DNA from 2 places in the Brevibacillus sp. NPDC058079 genome. Region 2 is predicted to be linked to the other one. Evidence: riboswitches for the same ligand, from Rfam matches in the RefSeq annotation. Region 2 holds a riboswitch; the other holds the start of a gene.

Region 1 (7,352 bases), on a different contig from region 2:
CCGCGGCTTCGTTTACGTACGCGGTTCGGAATCCTTGATTCAGGAAGCGACACAGCTCGTTCGTGGGCGTCTGCAGGAAGCATTGGATAAGAAAATCAAGGAATGGTCTGAGCTGAAGTCACAGATTAATGAAGTGATCAAGCCGTTCATTTACGAAAAAACAGGCCGTAACCCAATGATTCTTACCATTTTGATGGAAGTGTAGCTCCTGCTTTCTCGGGTAGGCGCAGTCGGGGTATAATAGTAAGTAAGTTGAATACGTGATATAAAGGAGAGGTTGCCCAATGATGTCTTATGAAGCATATATGAGCCAAGTAATTCAACCGATGCGCGATGAGTTGACTCGCAACGGTTTTCAAGAGCTTCGCACTGCTGAAGAAGTAGAGCAAGCACTGCCAAATGCAAAAGGCCTGACACTTGTTGTCGTGAACTCGGTTTGTGGCTGCGCAGCAGGACTCGCTCGTCCAGCAGTTGTACATTCCTTGAATCACGCTACAAAACCGGATAACATCTTCACTGTGTTCGCAGGTCAAGACAAGGAAGCGACTGCAAAAGCACGCGAATATTTCGAAGGCTATGCACCGTCTTCCCCATCCTTCGCGATCATGAAAGATGGCAAAATCATGACCATGGTCGAGCGTCATCAGATCGAGAACAACGAACTGGCAACAATCGCTGGCCTATTGACCAACGCTTACGACACTTACAAATAAGAAGTAAGAAACATCACGAGGCGCTCGGAAACGGGCGTCTTTTTTGTGTACTGGGATTGATTCCCTTCTTTTATTATACTAAAATGTTTAATAAGTATAATAATGTAGGAGGAGAGAGAATGAGCAAGCTGGTAGTGATAACAGGTGTGACACGTGGTTTGGGTAGGGCGATGGTCGAGCGTTTTCACGAAGCAGGCTGGGCGGTTGCAGGCTGCGGTCGTTCGGAAAAAGAGGTGCAAGGACTGCGTCAGCAATTCGGAGATCAGCATCATTTTTCTGTCGTCGACGTTTCGGTAATGGAGCAGGTGGAAAAGTGGGCAGAGGAAATCAAAGTCGAGGTGGGCGTTCCCGATTTGTTGATTAACAATGCCTCCATTATAAACCGGAACAGCCCAGTCATTGGGCTTGCGGCAAGCGAGTTTTCGAGAGTGATGGACATCAATGTGAATGGTGTTTTCTATGTAATTCGCGCCTTTTTACCGTTTATGGTTCAGCGCGCAAATGGCGGAGTCGTCGTAAATATCAGTTCATACTGGGGAAGAAACGGGGAAGCGTTTTTATCGCCGTACTGCGCATCAAAGTTCGCCATCGAAGGATTGACGCAATCATTGGCAGCCGAATTGCCTGAGGGAATGGCAGCAGTGGCGCTTGATCCAGGAGGCAGTATCGATACCTCCATGCTCCAATCATGCTCACCAGAAGATGTGGACACGGCACCGAATCCGGTAGAGTGGAGCCGTGTGGCGGTACCGTACATCATGGGGCTTGGTCCGCAAGACAACGGAAAGTCGCTTACCTGCCCACCAGTGAGAAACAACTGAATATCTTTACCATTGATTTACCACGCTGCCGAGAATCCATCGGCAGCTTTTTGGTATGAAAAAATCTCCCGTCGATTGGGAAGTGCCAATCAAGGGAGAAAAGAAGTAGTGTAATGAAAAAGCCGCTCAGTCCTGTAAAAGGATCGGGCGGCTTCTTTGCAGTTGAAATCAGTATTTAGCAACCTCTGCTTGTTTTTCCCGATGAAAATAAGCATGTAACAGACAGAGCAGAACCGAACCCGCAGAGACAAGCGTTGCCAAGAACAGGGTTGGATTAATGCCACCATGGTCATACATGAACCCCATAGCTAAAGGCCCCAGCAGCCTTCCACCAGTTGTAATCGCCCCAACTACCCCCAAATAAAACGGTGCATTCTCCCCAGTTTTTTCCGATATAAAGGTAGGAATAGTGGGCGAGATGAGCATTTCTCCAAAAGTAGTGATAACCATTCCGATAACAAATGCGTAATAACTACCGTGGTAAGCCAGCATACACCCAAAACCGACAGCATACGCGATGGCACTGACGACGAGTTGGGCAGACAAGCTCTGATTCAACAGCCGCTTGATCCAGGATGTGATGGGTTGGCCGGCAAAAATGATAATCCCGTTGATAGTCCACAGCCAGCTATACGAAGACAGAGGCATACCTTGTTCGGTAATATAAGGAGCGACGCCTGTGTTCCATACCGTATTGGAAAAGAAAATGAATGCTGCGCCCAATGCCATAAACAAGTACAATTGGTAGCGGAATAGCAGGGTAAAGTTGTTTTTTTCGCGGTGTTTTTTCTGTTCCTCCTGTTGCTCTCCGACCAGTTCCTGATGAGATATGTTCTTCATAAAAAGGAAGAAGAACAAGGCAAACAATAAGGTGCTCGTGCTGTTGAACCAAAAAGTAAGCTGGAAGGATAAAGTGGCAATGACGCCTGCCAATGCGGTTCCGATTGCCATCCCCAAATTATTACCGACGTAGACGATATTAAATAATTCGCGACGCTGTTCCTTCCAACGGAAACCAATAAATGCTTGAATGGCTGGAAATGACAGGTTGAACGTAAAGCCAAGCCCCATCATGAGAATCAGGTAGACAGGCCAGCTCTGAACGAAAGGAATGGAAAATTGAATAAGTCCTTGAAAAATCAATGCACCGACAATGAGACGCTTGGCACCCAGTCGATGAAATAACGAGCCGCCGATGAATTGGCCGAAGATTCCAGCCAGAGATTGGATCATCAGGACAAATCCAGCTTCTGTCATCGAGCGTTGCAAAATGGTATGTACGTATAAGGTAGTAAGTGGCCACATAAAGGCACTCCCGGAGGAGTTAATAAAGCTGGCGATGAGGAAGAAAATGGCCTCACGTGGATAGCGATTGAGAAAAGCTGACGGTGATATCACGCGATTGCACCCCTTATCATTAAGGATAAGAATAGTATAGCGAATATTCAAAACTTTGTAAATTAAAATGTTTACAATGTCACAGGTACCCAAATATAGGCTGCTCCACTTTTGTCGAATTCGAGTATACTAGACAAAGTGGAGAGATGACATCAACTGAGGATATAGAGAATAAAGGTGGACTTTATGAAAATATGGAAACGAGTGTTGCTTCTTTTGCTTGTCGTGATGGCTACGACAGCTGGATACTACGGATACTCTTTTTATCAATTTGCTCAAAATATTCAAGAGCCTAACATCGCACCGCCTAGTGGTGGGAATTCCACCAAAGCAGCAGAAATACCAGAGTGGGATGGCAAGGAACGCGTCAATATTCTGCTGATGGGAGTAGACCGCAGAGGAATGAAAAATAACGGGCTTCCTCGTTCTGACTCCATGATGCTGGTCAGCATCGATCCTACGGGGAAACGTTATGACATGTTTTCAATCCTACGTGATACGTATGTAGATATTCCCGGTAGAGGTAGCTCGCGGATCAACTCTGCGATTGTAGAAGGTGGACCTGAGCTAGCAATGGAAACGGTTAGTCAGTTCACTGGAATTCCAGTAGATCGTTACGTGATTACTGACTTTGAAGGCTTCAAGGCTCTGATTGATGCAGTAGGCGGAGTCGAGATCGATGTAGAAAAAAATATGTATTATCATGACCCGACAGACAAAGGTGCTTATGATATTAATCTGAAAAAGGGTCTGCAAAAGCTGGATGGAGACAAAGCCTTGCAATATGCTCGTTTCCGCCATGATGCGACCTCCGATTATACACGGACGGAGCGTCAGCGGAAATTGATGACGGCAGTCGTGGATCAGATGAAGAATGGTACGACGCTGATGCAGCTTCCTACGATTTTGAAGGAAGTAACACCGTATGTTCAAACCAATATTAGTTCGGTGGACATGCTGAAGCTGTCTGCACTCGGATTAAAATTGAATACGTTAGAGCCTGGTAACTATCAGTTGCCGCCGATGGGGATGTTCCGTGAATCGCACCGTGCAGGTTCCGTTCTGGTTCCGGATGTCGATCAGGTTCAGTCGTTTGTCCAGGAAAAAATTGCACCTCCTACAGAAGCAACAGATCAACCTGAGGGAGAAAAGAAAAGCAGCACGCAAAACTAAGCGTGCTGTTTTTTTGTGTTTTTTAGGAAAAGGATCCATCTATCGTTCAAAGAGAAGAGGGATGGCAAATATGACGCAGGCCGAATGGAGAAAGATGTACAAAGATGCGACGTTTCGCTTCCGCGTAAAGTCGACAATCATCCGCAACGGTGTCATGGATTAAAAAACTTTTCCTTCTATTACTATTGACGTGATATTTCCGAAAAGGATATAATCCGTTTTGTATCATGATGAAACCCAAAAAACGAACATAATATACGTAGATATCTTTCTTATCAAGAGAGGCGGAGGGACAGGCCCTATGAAGCCCGGCAGCCGGTTCATTTTCGAATGAACGTCGCGGTGCCAATTCCTACAGGATTTTTTTGATCTTGTATAGATGAGAAGGGTGGATGCGAACGTATACATTGCGTTGCAGCCCCTTTTTCGTTTATTGAAAAAGGGGTTTTTATATTTTATTAAGATTGTGGTCGGGAGGTGGATGCGTTGATCCAACTGCGTCATTTGCATAAAAGCTATCAAGTACAAGGTAAAACCATCCCAGCATTAACGGGGATCGACCTTTCCATAGAGCAAGGAGAAATATACGGGATTATCGGACACTCTGGTGCAGGGAAAAGTACGTTGATCCGGTGCATCAATTTGCTGGAGCGCCCAACTTCAGGGGAAGTTATTGTGGACGGTGTCGATTTGACAAAGCTGGATGAAGGGAAGCTGCAAGAAAAGCGCCGCTCAATCGGCATGATTTTTCAGCACTTCAACTTGCTGTCTTCTTCGACAGTCGGCGAAAATGTCGCTTTTCCGCTCAAGCTAGCCAAGCGTCCGAAGGCAGAGATTGATAAGAAAGTAAACGAGCTGCTGAAGCTGGTTGGCTTGGAGGCGCATAAGGACAAATATCCGACCCAGCTGTCTGGCGGACAGAAGCAGCGTGTCGGAATCGCCCGGGCGCTCGCGAATGATCCAAAAGTGCTGCTCTGCGACGAAGCTACATCGGCTCTCGATCCGCAGACGACGAACTCCATTCTGGCACTGCTCTTGGACATCAACCGCAAGCTGGGGTTGACCATTGTGTTGATTACCCATGAGATGCACGTCATTCGCTCCATCTGTGATCGTGTTGGCGTGATTGATGGAGGAAAGATCGTCGAGTCGGGTAATGTACTGGATGTATTCCTTCGTCCGAAGCATCCAACGACACAAGAATTCGTGGAACAAGTAGCGGATTCTACAGAGCTGCGCGAAGCAGTTGAGCACGAAAAGGCTTCGGGGATCCGCACCATTGCTCGTGTCACCTTCCTCGGAGAAAAAACGTACCAGCCAATCCTGTTCCAAACGATGCAAGAGACTGGCACGGTGTTCAGCATTTTGCAGGGAACGATCTCCCGCATGAAGGATACGCCGTATGGTCAGTTGGTAATCGAGCTGGAAGGCGATGTTGCACAGAATCAAAAGACCATTGAGACGCTGCGCCAACGTGGCTTGGAAGTAGAGGTGATATAAATGGACTGGACATTCGAGAATGTGGATTGGGCTGAAATCGGCGTAGGTACGATGGACACGCTCACGATGCTCGGCTTTTCCACCCTGTTTACCGTCCTGATTGGTTTGCCGTTGGGCATCATTCTGTTTTTGACTTCACGCGGACAGCTTCTGCAAAACCGCACTTTTTATACGATCGCATCATTCGTTGTCAACGTATTGCGTTCGGTACCGTTTATCATTTTGATGATCTTGCTGATTCCTGTGACGAAAATGATCGTAGGAACTTCACTCGGCGTACTTGGTGCCATTCCGCCGCTCGTATTTGGTGCCGCTCCGTTTTTCGCGCGTTTGGTGGAAACCTCTCTGCGTGAGATTGATAAAGGTGTGATTGAGGCTGCACAATCTATGGGGGCTTCCAATTGGCAGATCGTCTGGAATGTCCTTTTGCCAGAGTCTAGATCGGGCCTGATCGCGGGTATTACGATCACGACGGTTACGCTGGTCTCCTATACAGCGATGTCTGGGGTAATTGGCGGTGGTGGTTTGGGTGACTTGGCGATTCGATACGGATACCAACGTTTCCAAACCGATGTCATGATTGTGACTGTTGTTATTTTGCTGGTGATGGTACAGATCTTACAATCGCTGGGGGACCGTCTGGTTCTGAAATTCAGCCGTAAGTAGGATTTTTCCATATAGGGTTTCAAATAATAAGATAAATACATGCAAGGGGGAAATCATTCATGAAAAAGCTAGTCGTATCTGTACTTTCTACTGTGTTGGCATTTTCTTTGGCAGCTTGCGGAGGCAAAACGGAAACAGCACCCGCTCCAGCTGAAGGTGGCGCACAAGGCGGACAACAGGAAGTAACATTGAAGGTAGGCGCTTCTCCCGTTCCACACGCAGCAATCTTGAAATTCGTTCAACCAAAACTGAAAGAACAAGGCGTGAACTTGGAAATTAAAGAGTTCACCGATTATGTACAACCTAACGTTCAAGTGAACGAGAAACAACTCGACGCTAACTTCTTCCAGCACAAGCCTTACCTGGAAGACTTCAATAAAGGACAAAACATGAACCTGGAGCCAGTAGTGGCTGTACACATCGAGCCATTCGGAGGTTACAGCAAAAAAGTAAAATCTGTGGATGAATTAGCTGATGGCGCAACAATCGCGCTGCCAAACGATCCAACAAACAGCGGTCGCGCACTCGCACTCTTGGAGAAAAACGGCGTGATCAAGCTGAAAGAAGGCGCTGGCATCAGCGGTACAGTGAAAGATGTTGTTGAAAACAAGAAAAACCTGAAGTTCAAAGAAGTAGAAGCAGCAATGCTGCCGCGCGTTCTGGAAGAAGTAGATCTGGCATTGATCAACACCAACTATGCGCTGGAAGCAAAGCTTGTTCCAACCAAAGACGCCCTGTTTATTGAAGATAAAGATACTCCATACGCAAACTTCTTGGTAGCTCGTCCTGACAATAAGGATTCTGAAGCAATTCAAAAGCTGGCAAAAGCACTGAACTCACCTGAAGTGAAAAAGTTCATTGAAGATGAATACAAAGGCGCGATTATTCCAGCGTTCTAAAGTAGAAATAATTGATCGATCAACAAAAGCCCAACTGGTCTCGTAGCTGGTTGGGCTTTACTTTTGTTTACAATATAATGAATTTTCATAAAATTAAATTAAATCTATAGCAATCCCGTTTTCAACCCAATTCCCGTCGAGTATATTGTGTTTGAAATGAGAAAATATAGATAAGGGGGAAT
Region 2 (7,352 bases):
AACACGTGTGAAAAGAGTACACAGCGCGACTGCTGTGGTCTTGGGCAAATATGCCGTAGTCGGTATTACTGTGGACCCGAATCTGGATCGCCCAGAAGTCGGCGTCATTAAGTATACGGTTGCGGAGGCACTGAAAGAAGACCCTCAAGGAGCGAACGCTGTCGTAACCGCAGACCCCGCCGTCGTACAACGGTTACGGGAGATGAGAGATGATATTCGCCGCGGTCATCCTGTTGCCGGAATTACGGAAGAGTTAGCGGATATCGTAGGTCGGATCATACCGCAACTACCGCGCAGTGTGCAGCCTCGCGAAGAAACACCTGCTCAAGTAAAAGAAAAACGCATGCACAAAGAGCCACAAGGACAAAACAAGATCAACGTAAATCGTACAGGAACACCTTAAAAGAAAAGAGGTATCCCCCGAATTTAAGCCCGGGAGAATACCTCTTTTTCTTTATGGACTGGTGCTTCAGATGGCAAATGATCCAAAGCTTGCTTCAAATCTGCCACCAAGTCATCGAAATCCTCCAAACCAGCTGACAGCCTGATCAAACCATCTGTTATTCCCCTTGCAGCTCTTTCCTCAGCAGGCATCGCTGCATGTGACATCGTAGCTGGGTAGGAGAGAATCGTTTCCACTGCCCCGAGGCTGACAGCCACAATCGGCAATTTTACGCGATCAAACAACGCTTTTGCTCGCTCGCGGCTCCCTACATCAAAAGAAAGAACAGCCCCATGACCGGTCGCTTGTTGTGTTTGAATCAGGTGACCGGGATGATCCTCCAGTCCTGTATAGTAGACTCGGCTTACCTGTGGATGCGAAGACAACCAGTCAGCCAAGCTCGCGGCTGTTTTCGTACTGACATCCAGTCGGGCTTTCAATGTTTTGAGCCCACGCATTACGAGCCAGCAGTCCTGCACACCCAAAATCGCTCCCATGCCATTCTGGATAAAGTAGAGCTGTTCCCCTAACGCAGCCTCTCTGGTCACAGCCAGACCTGCCACGACGTCGCTATGCCCTCCGATAAACTTCGTTGCACTATGAATGACCACATCTGCGCCAAGCTCCAATGGCCGCTGGTAATACGGTGTAAGGAATGTATTATCGACAATGACGAGCAAGCCGTGCTCCTTCGCGATACGAGAAACCGCTGCAATATCTGTCACCTTTAAGGTGGGATTGGAGGGGGTCTCCAGGTAAACCCCTTTCGTTGCCGGTGTAATGGCCGCACGAACGGCTTCTGTATCTGTTGCATCCACGAACGTAACGGAGATGCCCATTCTCGACAATACCTTGGTCAAAAACCGAAACGTGCCACCGTATACATCTTCCGCCACTACTACATGGTCTCCAGCTGAAAACAACATGAACACGCTGGAAATGGCAGCCATGCCAGATGAGAACGCGAAACCGCGTGAGCCTCCCTCCAGAGACGCAATGGCTTCCTCCAAAGCCTGCCTGGTCGGATTGCCTGATCTGGCATAATCGAATGTACCTGGCTGATCGATATCAGCCTGATGAAACGTGGAAGCCTGATAAATTGGAACCGACGACGCACCTGTGAACGGGTCAATGCAAGTCGAACCGTGGAGGAGCTTGGTTGCAAAATTCATCGTACACTCCCTCCTACGACCAAACTAGCATTCAAGGCCTGAAACAAATCGGCTACGACATCATCTGGATGCTCGATGCCAACCGACAGTCGCAACAATCGATCACAAACACCGACATGCTCTCTGACTTCTTGCGGGATATCGGCGTGAGTTTGCGTCGCCGGATACGTACACAATGACTCGACACCACCCAGACTTTCTGCAAAGGACACGATTTGCAGATTTTGCAGGAACAATCCCACCTGCTCTGCATCACGTACGCGGAACGATACCATCCCACTATGCCCAGTCGCTTGATTCACCTGGATCTCATGTCCCGGATGCTCTGGCAGACCTGGATAAAATACCTCAGCCACTGCTGGATGCTCACGCAACTTTTCCGCTACAATCAAGGCATTGGATTGGTGGCGCTCCATCCGCAATGCCAATGTTTTCATCCCGCGAACGAGAAGCCAACAATCTTGCGGTCCGAGTACAGCACCGATTGAATTGTGCAAAAACCGGATTTTTTCCGACAACTCTTCTCCTTTTGTTACGATGAGTCCCGCCAGCACATCGTTATGTCCTGCCAAATACTTGGTTGCACTATGTAGGACGATATCTGCACCAAGCTCTAGTGGGCGTTGACAATACGGGGTTAAGAATGTGTTGTCTACAATCGTCAGGATCCCGTGCTGTTTCGCCAATTGTGTTACTGCTCGAATATCAGTAATCTGCATGAGCGGATTGGTTGGCGTCTCGACGAAGATGGCCTTTGTATCCGGGCGAATCGCATCATTGAGTGCACGAATGTCACGCAAATCCACGTACGAAAACGTCAGACCGTAACGAGAGAGCACTTGCTCGAACAATCGATAGGTTCCCCCGTACAGATCGAGTGAAACGATCAGATGATCCCCTTGGGAAAACAAACCCATGACAGTATGAACAGCAGCCATTCCTGAGGCGCAAGCAAATCCTGCATCCCCTGATTCCGCTTCAGCGATAGTCTCCTCCAAAATGGTTCGAGTAGGATTAGCTGTGCGTGTATAATCATATCCAGTGCTCTGGCCCAAGGCAGGATGGCGATAGGCTGTTGCATAGTAAACAGGAAAGCTCACCGCCCCTGTTTTTTCGTCTCTGCCTACTCCCGCCTGAATCAATTTCGTTTCCAATTTCATGTCTGTTTCTCTCCCTCCAATTGTGTACGAGGGCATCAAAAAAGCCCCCTTTCCTCTGAAAGAAGGCTTTGTTTACGTCACCGTAAGCAAATCCTTCTCATCTTTCAGAGTTTGATAACTCTGCAGGAATTAGCACCATTATCTCCCTGTTAAAATACAGGTGATTGGTTGCCGGGCATCATCGGGCCAGTCCCTCCGCCGCTCTGGATAAGAAGATTGCTATTCAATTTGATTGACCCTAATACTAAAGGATCGGCAGGATTCTTGTCAACAATTTATTTCCACCCGTTAATTTGCATCTTTCAAGGCGGTCATAACTTGATTGTCCAGCTTCGCTGCCGCATTTTTGTCATACGTCTTTTCATATTGTGGTTCTACGGAAATACGGGAACCGTAAAACATAATATCACGAACAGCCTCAATCTTGATTTCTGCCATGGCCAGCTTGAGCGGAACACCTTCCAGTCGGTCTGTTTTGACGACAGCACGACCATTAATGGCGAAAGACGAGCCGGCACCGATCAAATGCAGGACAACTTGCGGTTCCTTCGCAATATTAGCCAAAATACGTGAGCGATTATCCACGGCAAAACGAATCATATCGGCGCTGACAGCATACGTCCAGGACAAAGAGCTGAGCGATGGTGCCCCTGACTCATGGTCTACTGTGCCCAAGGTAACAAAACGCTCCTTTTGCAAGAGCTTGAATAAATCTTCGGAAAGAGATTGGGAAACAGTTTCAGCCATTTCAAAGCCTCCTAACAAACGTTTTGTACGTTCATTTTACCCTTCGCTTAGCTGATAGGCAAACGTTTCCTCTTCACCTTGATTCTGGTTGTCTTTTTCCCTAGACTGGTAGGTAACGATACCGAATGATGGAAGGGGTTGGACACCTTGTCGCCTACAGACCGCCTCATGCAGCAAATTGATCAAGTCCTTGAAGAGCTTCAGGAAGTTCGGAAGGTAAATGAGCGGATGCATAAAATTGCGATGTTCCTGGAAGATATTCGACTAGCAGATGTGATCCAAAATTACACAGCCCCGCGCAAGCTGCTCTGGATCAATTTCCTCGCAGGTCTTGCCCGGGGTCTGGGGTTGACGATTGGTACTGCTATCGTTTTGGCTTTCCTCGGCTCCCTCTTGACGCAATTTCTTTCCATCCCCATTCTGGGGGATTACATCAGACAATTGGTGGAGTACGTCGAGACGTACAAGCAGCGACCTTAACGCTAGAGCCTAGTCTCTGTCGTCACGATCATCATCGACCTGGTCATTATCGTCATCATGATGTTTGTCGTGCTTTTTCCAATAGCCATACGCGTTGCCGTTGGGATGCTTATCTTTCTGCTTCCCTTTTTCTTTTTTCTTTTTGTCATCATCATCGTCTTTATCCTCGTCTGTTGGCTTCACAGGCTCGACAATGACTTTTGTGCTTAATGCAACGTCAGCTTTCTTAACCAGCTTATCGTCTTCATACAATGCGAATTGAATCGATTTGGCGCTAAAGGAATGGTTCTTGTACGACAACGTCAAAGAAAACTCACCTTTGTCATTCGGTTTAATCTCTTTTTTCTTCCCGTCAGGAGCGATCACAAACAATTCCGTATCGTCCTTTTTATTCCAGCCGCTTACTGTCCCCTTCACCTGAATGGACTTGGCGGCAGGATTGTTTACAGCAGTCGCCTTGATGGCATATTCGGTCGCTTGATCCTTATCAGGAGCGTTAACGATTTCTACCTGAACGGATTCGGAATCAACCTTCTTGCCATCCTCGTAAACCTCGATCAAGGCTTTTTGATCTTTTGCTGCTTGTACATCCTTTAGTGAAACGGTAAAGCTCCCTACACCATCCCACAGCTTTTTCACGTTTGCGTCTTTTTTCACGCCATTATAGGTGACAGTTACTTTGTCTGCCCCCTGCTTGACAATTCCTTTTACTTTTAATTCCTTTTTCTTCGCATCCAATACAGACATGGTATGGATGATCATTTCCTTATCTTCTTCTGCTTTTGGAACGATCTTTACCTTTTCGCTATCAACCAACTTGCTGCCTGCATAGGCACTTACGGTTACATACGGTTCATAGGATGCATCAGGAGCTTCAAAGCTGACCGTAAAAGAGTGCTCGTTGGTCGGCACGACTTCAATGATGTCGGAATTCGGCTTTTTCACAACCACTTTGGTGACATCCGAAGTCACAATCCCCTTTATGTACACCTTGTTATTTTCAGTCTTGGCATTTACACTCACGATTTCTTCATCATTGTCTGTTAGGCGCACTTCCAGCCAAATATCGCTGTAGTACTCATTGTAGATACGCTCCCACTCCGCTTTGTTTTCTTCCATAAACGTTTGGAGCTTCGTGTTCAAGTTGATTTCTTCTACAATGATGTACAAGTGGTCCGCTTGATTTTTCAAGAGCATGTTCAATGTGGTTGGATCATTTTGAGCAAGTTCTTTCAGATTGTAGCGTGTGACTTGCTTGCCCTCGTCATTCATGACTACCTTTGTGGCACTTGGACTAGCAATCGAGCTTGCATCGGCAAAAATTGGCGTCAAGCAGCCAAGAATACCTGCAGCTGTCACCACCGCTAATACGGGCTTGGTCATGTACTTTTTCAATGGTAGTTCCCCCTTCTGTCTGCCAAAATCCCCCTGGTTGCTTGGGGCATGAATATTGACGGGAAATCATTTTCAAAAGTTGCATCATCCACGAAACCGCATCTTATTACCTATAAAATGCCCTTGATACAAAAAAACTCCCCCTAACTTCCGAATCATTTCGGTAAGTGGAGAAGAGTCTTTGTCCCGTTAGTTGCAGTTGTACTTCGGTTCACTTTCAATCGCGGCCAATAAAGCTTCGACTGATTCAGCAGGGTATCGCACTTCCATGGACTGTGAATCAGCGTTCCCAAATAGCACGTACCAGCTGCCTTCCTGACGATAGCCGATATCGCTCATTTGATGATCCTCTTGCAGCAATTGCAAGAAAAAAGCAGCTGTCTCCAAAGCAGAGCGATCTTCTGCTCGCGCATCGGCAACCACTTGAATTTGGAGCCAGTTAAAAAGTGCATCTTCACGCTTCACGCGGTTCTCCTCACTTTCGCCCAGTTTGCTCTGGCTTGATCCGTACCTTTACAATCACGAGAATCGCGATCGCCACCAGCATTGCACTTTTCACAGGTAGCTGCACATCCAAAATAGCGAAAATGAGAGCTCCAGCAAATAAAAGGATGTACAAGAGTAAGGTTTTCAAAATAGGCATACGGATACGGGTAGCAAAGCCGAGATAATAGACAATAATTAATTCCACAAACAAAATCCAAGCCCGATATTTATCAGCCCATATGCGAAAGCTGTCATATGCTGTGAGCTGATCTGGATTAGTTGGCACATAGGTTGATGCGATTTGTATCCAGTCCATCACTTATCTCTCCTGTCTTCAAGCGGTGAAACTCCTACCGCTTCACATGCCACCTCATAGGCGGAATGAAGCGAATAGTCACTCCTTTTTTCTTAGGAAAACGCTATCTTTCTTACTTTATCAGGTGGTGGATTCTGTGTCAAAAAACGGTAGGCCCTTCCAGGTTGCTGGCATGAATTTCACCGCACATGCTATGATGAGGATATGTCAGTAGAAAAAGGTGGGAATAAGATGAGCTTGTATGATATTGCCGTCAAAACGATTTCCGGTGAAGAGAAGACATTGGCCGCCTTCAAAGGGCATGTCCTGCTAATCGTGAACGTCGCTAGCCAATGCGGCCTTACCCCTCAATACAAAGGGCTACAGGAGCTGCATGAGCGCTATCAGGATAAGGGTCTCGTCGTTCTCGGCTTCCCTTGCAACCAGTTCGCTGGACAAGAGCCAGGAACAGAAGAAGAAATCGCAACGTTTTGCGATCGAAATTACGGCGTGACGTTCCCGCTGTTTGCAAAGATCGATGTCAATGGTCCTGATACTCACCCGTTGTATCAGTACTTGAAGGAACATGCCCCGAGCGAAGAAAATCCAGATATCGAATGGAACTTCGCCAAATTCCTCGTGGATAAAGACGGTCATGTCGTAAAACGCATCAGTGCTCGTACTCAACCTGAAGAGCTCATCTCTGATATTGAAAGTCTGTTATAAGTACAGCCCAAACAAAAACGCCACTTCATCCCAAACAGGATCAAGTGGCGTTCTTTTCTTTTCTATCTTACGCTTGCGGTTGTGCTTCATAGCGTCTTTGCTTCTCATAGCGCTCACGATCTGATTTGTTCAGATATTTTTTGCGCAGACGAACGGATTGAGGTGTTACTTCGCACAGCTCATCGTCGTTCAGATATTCCAATGCCTCTTCCAAAGACAACATGCGAGGAGCCTTCATTTTGACAGTCTCATCCTTGGTCGCAGAACGTACGTTGGTCGCATGCTTTTCTTTACATACGTTAACAACAAGATCGTTGTCACGGTTATGCTCGCCTACGATCATGCCCTCGTATACTTCTGTACCTGGGTGAATGAACATCGTTCCGCGATCCTCTACGGACATCAAGCCGTACGTGGTAGCTGTTCCTGTCTCGTGGGAAATAAGTACC

The links. Region 2 has a riboswitch for S-adenosylmethionine ahead of ACFVS2_RS08945 (aminotransferase class I/II-fold pyridoxal phosphate-dependent enzyme). Riboswitches for the same ligand answer to the same signal wherever they lie in the genome.
Region 1: it holds a riboswitch for S-adenosylmethionine, as region 2 does, so the genes downstream of both, ACFVS2_RS28400 (methionine ABC transporter ATP-binding protein) here and ACFVS2_RS08945 (aminotransferase class I/II-fold pyridoxal phosphate-dependent enzyme) in region 2, are expected to answer to the same signal.

The regions. Positions count from the first base shown of each region.
Region 1 is NZ_JBHVSO010000013.1:18,504-25,855, reverse strand. It holds gene rnjA (ribonuclease J1) at 1-205, shown strand, start outside; gene ACFVS2_RS28420 (BrxA/BrxB family bacilliredoxin) at 285-713, shown strand; gene ACFVS2_RS28415 (SDR family oxidoreductase) at 833-1,534, shown strand; gene ACFVS2_RS28410 (MFS transporter) at 1,703-2,932, opposite strand; gene ACFVS2_RS28405 (LCP family protein) at 3,119-4,105, shown strand; SAM riboswitch class I at 4,375-4,491, shown strand; gene ACFVS2_RS28400 (methionine ABC transporter ATP-binding protein) at 4,592-5,605, shown strand; gene ACFVS2_RS28395 (methionine ABC transporter permease) at 5,606-6,271, shown strand; gene ACFVS2_RS28390 (MetQ/NlpA family ABC transporter substrate-binding protein) at 6,331-7,170, shown strand.
Region 2 is NZ_JBHVSO010000002.1:473,562-480,913, forward strand. It holds gene ACFVS2_RS08935 (YhcN/YlaJ family sporulation lipoprotein) at 1-403, shown strand, start outside; gene ACFVS2_RS08940 (trans-sulfuration enzyme family protein) at 427-1,614, opposite strand; gene ACFVS2_RS08945 (aminotransferase class I/II-fold pyridoxal phosphate-dependent enzyme) at 1,611-2,774, opposite strand; SAM riboswitch class I at 2,869-2,988, opposite strand; gene ACFVS2_RS08950 (pyridoxamine 5'-phosphate oxidase family protein) at 3,063-3,521, opposite strand; gene ACFVS2_RS08955 (DUF5665 domain-containing protein) at 3,690-4,001, shown strand; gene ACFVS2_RS08960 (hypothetical protein) at 4,011-5,396, opposite strand; gene ACFVS2_RS08965 (hypothetical protein) at 5,586-5,861, opposite strand; gene ACFVS2_RS08970 (YlaH-like family protein) at 5,872-6,198, opposite strand; gene ACFVS2_RS08975 (glutathione peroxidase) at 6,430-6,903, shown strand; gene typA (translational GTPase TypA) at 6,971-7,352, opposite strand, start outside.